2 regions of the Lysinibacillus louembei genome follow, and region 2 is predicted to be linked to the other one. Evidence: predicted binding sites of a transcription regulator. Region 2 holds the regulator's gene; the other holds the start of a gene.
The links. The regulator LexA, encoded in region 2, represses DNA repair genes until DNA is damaged. The targets are predictions, from matches to a motif close to CGAACATATGTTCG.
Positions count from the first base shown of each region.

Region 1: a site for LexA is predicted at 1,466-1,479, ahead of R6U77_RS11900 (ImmA/IrrE family metallo-endopeptidase). Genes of this name have one in related genera too.

Region 1 covers NZ_CP137624.1:2,385,164-2,387,656, reverse strand. The annotation lists gene R6U77_RS11915 (sigma factor-like helix-turn-helix DNA-binding protein) at 1-512, opposite strand, end outside; gene R6U77_RS11910 (DUF3954 domain-containing protein) at 649-825, opposite strand; gene R6U77_RS11905 (helix-turn-helix domain-containing protein) at 1,006-1,371, shown strand; gene R6U77_RS11900 (ImmA/IrrE family metallo-endopeptidase) at 1,505-1,993, shown strand; gene R6U77_RS11895 (PstS family phosphate ABC transporter substrate-binding protein) at 2,055-2,493, opposite strand, start outside.
Region 2 covers NZ_CP137624.1:3,683,396-3,685,888, reverse strand. The annotation lists gene R6U77_RS18475 (gamma-glutamyl-gamma-aminobutyrate hydrolase family protein) at 1-328, shown strand, start outside; gene lexA (transcriptional repressor LexA) at 722-1,342, opposite strand; gene yneA (cell division suppressor protein YneA) at 1,630-1,965, shown strand; gene R6U77_RS18460 (YneB family resolvase-like protein) at 1,965-2,493, shown strand, end outside.

The DNA.
Region 1 (2,493 bases), 1.3 Mb from region 2:
AATGAATCTTTCATGATAAAGCCGCTTTCATGACAGATTAGTTTTTTGCAGTTAATATTGTTTTTTATTTTTAATTCAGCCCTTCTTAAATAGCTTTGCACAGAGCTACGTGTAATTTCTAAAATGTCCGCTACTTTCGCAAACGTCATATATTCAGCGCGGATGAGTATGAATACTTTACGCTCATTTTCTGTTAATCCTACTAGCGCTTCCTTTATAATACTTTGCATGCTATCTATTCGATTCTCCTCATTATTTAGCTGCTGTTGATCACTATCAGATGCAGTGAAATCACAATCAACGGATAAAAGAAATTGCTGCATCAAATAATGGTCCATTACATAACAATCCTTGCGAGTGGCTGCTCGATACTCAGCTGGATCATAGCCTGTTTCCATCCATTGAATCGCCTCCTTTACATCACGCTCCATGCTTGAACATCCGCCTATTTCCTGCAATTTTTTTAATGATTGCTTATATTCTTCAATTAAATCTGGAAAATATTTAACCATCTGCTTGCTCCTTTCTTTTCAAATCAATTACGCCTTTGGTAGTTGTCATCTCCTAAATCAAAATAAAAAGGACACTAATCGACTTGGTTACATAACCAAAATCAATTAGTGTCCGTCGGTTTTTCCGTAGGGACGATTATTTAATTTGTTGAATGCGGATTCGCTCTGCTCGTTCTACATCTAGTACGCGCCCATTTTTCCAAATGATTGTATCTTGTCCAAAATCTTTTGGTTTTAATGGTGTAATACATCCATCCTGTACAATATAAATACCATTTTCAAATACATTGATTTGTTGATTTTCTTTGCTCATTCTTAATCCTCCTTCGTTGTCTATTACCCGATATTAAAATTTCTATTTCAGCAACTATTATCACTACTATATCATTGCTAAAACAGAAATTCAAGCTAAAAATTTCTATTAAAGAAATTTATGGTTTCTAAAATAGAAACATGCTATAATGAAGTATGAAATCTCTGAAAGCGGTGAATGATGATGAATATCGGAAAGCGAATCGTTTCATTAAGAGAAAGCCGAGGATGGACACAAAGAGAGCTAGCAAGCCGAGTGAATCTTAATGTTAGCGTTATGAATAGAATTGAAGCAAATGAACGACCTGTCAAAGATAATGAATTATTGCAATTAGCAAACGTACTGGATGTTAGCACAGACTATCTTCTCGGGCGTTCTAGTTCGTCTACATTGACACAAGAGGAAAAGGATGAAGCTGAATTTCAAGCATTCGCTAATAATCCGACGCTGCAAAAATGGTATAAGGAATTGCCGAAGTCAAAGGAAGAGGATTTAGAAAAGCTACGCAAAATGTGGGAAATTTTAAAGGATCATGGAGAGCTTTAAAATGACCCTAATAATCAGTGGGGATTCCTGCTGATTTATCAATAATATGCCAAACCTCACTAGCAAAATGTGAGGTTTTATTATAAAATAAAATAGAACAAATGTTCTTAAAGGCATTTTAGGAGTTGTTTCAATGTACTATTATACACATCTTGAGGATTATATTACGCACTTTTATAAGCAGTTGGGCATTACAGATTTATCTTTATTAAGCTTTCAAGAAATCGCTACAAGATTAGGCATAAAAGTGTTTTATTGGTCAGAGTGTAGCCAGGCTTTATTTATCGAAGGGCGCGCTTATATTTTTCTTGAGGAAAACCTATCACCTGAAAAGGAATGGCAGGATTTTTGTCATGAACTATGTCATGTGCTGCTGCATAGTGGCAACCAATTTAACTTGCCTCCGCTTTTTCAAAAATATCAGGAATCAAAAGCAAATAATTTTATGTACCATGCGTGTATTCCTACTTTTTTATTAGAGCGAATGGAGCTGTATGACGTCACCAATAAAGAAATTGTCAAAATCCAGCAAAATTTTTGTGTAGAGCCAGAAGTTGCAAAAAATAGACTTATACAATTTTTAAATAATAAGCAAAACCAATTATACCGCTATCATCGTTAATTCAAATCCTTGATAAAATCCACATAGCTTTCGACATGCTCTATGGATTTTATCAAGGTAATCATTTATTCGTTTCATCCACAGGCACATAGCCAACTTTTTCAACTAACCCTTGCCCTTGTGGTGATAGTATCCACTCAATCAACTTCTCAGTATTGTCATTTGGTGCACCCGCCGTTATGGCATAAAATTCTGATGTAATCGGATATGTGTTATTGCAAATATTGTTCTTTGTAGGTTCAATTCCCTCGATTGCTAATAATTTAATTTGGTCATTTTGCACCATTTCCGTTGAATAATAGCGGAATGTATAGCCAAGTGCATTTTTGTAGTTTTTATATTGTGCGACCTCCTGAATAATACCACCCATCCCAGACACGATGTCCTCCTTTTCAGGCTCCATAATCGCTGTCTCTTCCATTAAACGTTGCAATGCTGTTTGAGAACCACTATCCTCTGGACGCTGGAAGGCACGAATTTTTGCATTTGCACCACCTACT
Region 2 (2,493 bases):
TCCATCACAATCGGAGCAATCAATTGCACATGTGCAAGCTTCTTTAAGAGATGAGGCAACACATACAGTTAAAATTAATGGAGAAAAGCTTCATGCTATTTTTGATGTGGAGCAAGTCCGCACAAATTCCTTCCATCATCAAGCAATTGATCAGCTAGGAGAAGGATTAGTCATTGCAGGTGTTGCAGCAGATGGCATCAACGAAGCGGTTGAGCATGAAGGACATCCATTTTGTATTGGGGTACAATGGCATCCAGAGGCAATGGCACCATCTGGTGATGAGCATTCTATTAAACTTTTTAAAGCATTTATTGAAGCATGTAAATAATAAAAAGGTATATGGGTGTCTGAAAAGAGGTATATTAAACCTCCTTTTCGGACACTTTTGCTGTTTTGTTAAAATATTTGCTGAAGTACAGCATCCACTAATAGAAGATAAATTTCATAGGAAATCGCCAATTTTATTTAAAAATCCACGAAAATCATGCTATTAATTATTGAAATGGGCTATTTTTGAGAAATTATCAATCATTGTTGAACATGCACATTTTTTATTTGTTATATAAAATAGCATTAATTCCTCACTAGCAAGCTTTTTAGTGATTTTTCTTCATATTCATTTAACCTCAAATATTCTTCTTTATTTCCACAATGTAATGATTCGAAAGCTATGCTAGCTAAAAAGCGGAGCTGCCCAAAGATGGGTAGCTCCGCTTTTCATTTATTGGATTTTACGATATAGTCCAACAACATGACCTAAAATCGTTACTTGATTCACTAAAATTGGGTCCATTGAAGAGTTTTCAGGCTGTAAACGGAAATGCGTTTTTTCTTTATAAAAGCGTTTAACCGTTGCTTCATTATCTTCTGTCATTGCTACTACGATATCACCATTATTGGCTGTCGATGTTTGTTTTACGATCACATAATCTCCATCTAGTATACCTGCTTCAATCATTGATTCACCCATAATTTCAAGCATAAACAGTTGATCTTCAGCAGAGCCATAGGAGTTAGGTAACGGGAAATATTCCTCGATATTTTCGATGGCAGAAATAGGAAGTCCAGCTGTTACTTTACCGATTAACGGGACATGGATAACACCTTGTTGTTCAATATCATTATCGCTAGTATCCAAAATTTCAATTGCACGTGGCTTTGTTGGATCACGTCGAATAAGTCCCTTGCTTTCTAAGCGAGCTAAATGTCCATGCACAGTAGAACTCGATGCTAAACCGACTGCTTCTCCGATTTCACGAACTGACGGTGGATAACCTTTTGACTTAACCTCTTCTTTAATAAAAGCTAAAATTGCTTCTTGGCGTTTTGATACTTTTGTCAACTCACTCACCTCTTTTAATTTTTAGTAAAATATCCTGCCTCTCTAAATATAAAGAGAGGGAACTATAGTTAGTCTTGCTCAGCATATGTAGAAAGCCTACTGAACTAAAATAAAGCCTTAAATAACACATAATTGGTAGAACAAATTTTCTTGTTTTTAGTATAACAAAAGAGAAAACAGAAAGCAAACGTTAGTTCGAAAAAAATATTGACAAGAAACGTTTGTTCGTTTTATTATAAGAACATATATTCCGAACGGATATTCTGTTTATTTAGGAGGAGTTAAATATGAATTGGTTGAAAAAAAATAATTATATTGCAATTTTTGTTGCATTTACGCTGTTTGTCATTTCAATACTAGTAATTACAGATGAAGAAATTGAACAATATGAGGAAATTGTTATTGCTCATGGAGATACGCTATGGTCTTTGGCCGAACAATATCGAGGCAAAATGTCAACAGAGCAATGGATTGGCTTTGTGAAAAAAACAAATTATCTTACGGATGAAAAAATAGTAAGTGGACAGCAGTTACTAGTTCCAATAGAAAAGCGTTCGATCATTGCAAATGCAAATCAATTAAGTGAGGATAGCCATTCGCGTGAAGTGGCGAATAAAAACTAATGGTTAGACAAGCGGCAGTTATATATGCAAGAGTTAGCACTGAGAAATCAACACAGCATACATCTCTTGCAAGGCAAAAAGAAGAGTTAAAAACATATGCCAACAAATTAAATTACAATATAGTAGCAATATTTGAGGATCAGCAGAGTGGCTTTGATGTGGAGCGTGAAGGATTATTAGACATGCTAGATTACATGAAAGTAAACGATATTAAAGCATTGTTTATACAAGATGAAACACGATTAGGGCGTGGCAATGCTCGTGTAGCTGTATTGCATCTTTTACAAAAGCAGGGTGTGTCTGTTCTAACCTTAAATGATGCTGGACCTATCTCATTAAATGAAATGGATACAATGCTGCTAGAAATTTTAGCAATAGTAGAGGAATATCAACGTAAGCTACATAATGCTAAAATTCGACGTGGCATGCGCCGTGCAGTCAATAACGGCTATCGTCCAGAAAATAATTTAAAGAATAGAGGCAATATCGAAGGACGCGAACGAATTGATATACCGATTGAGGAAGTTA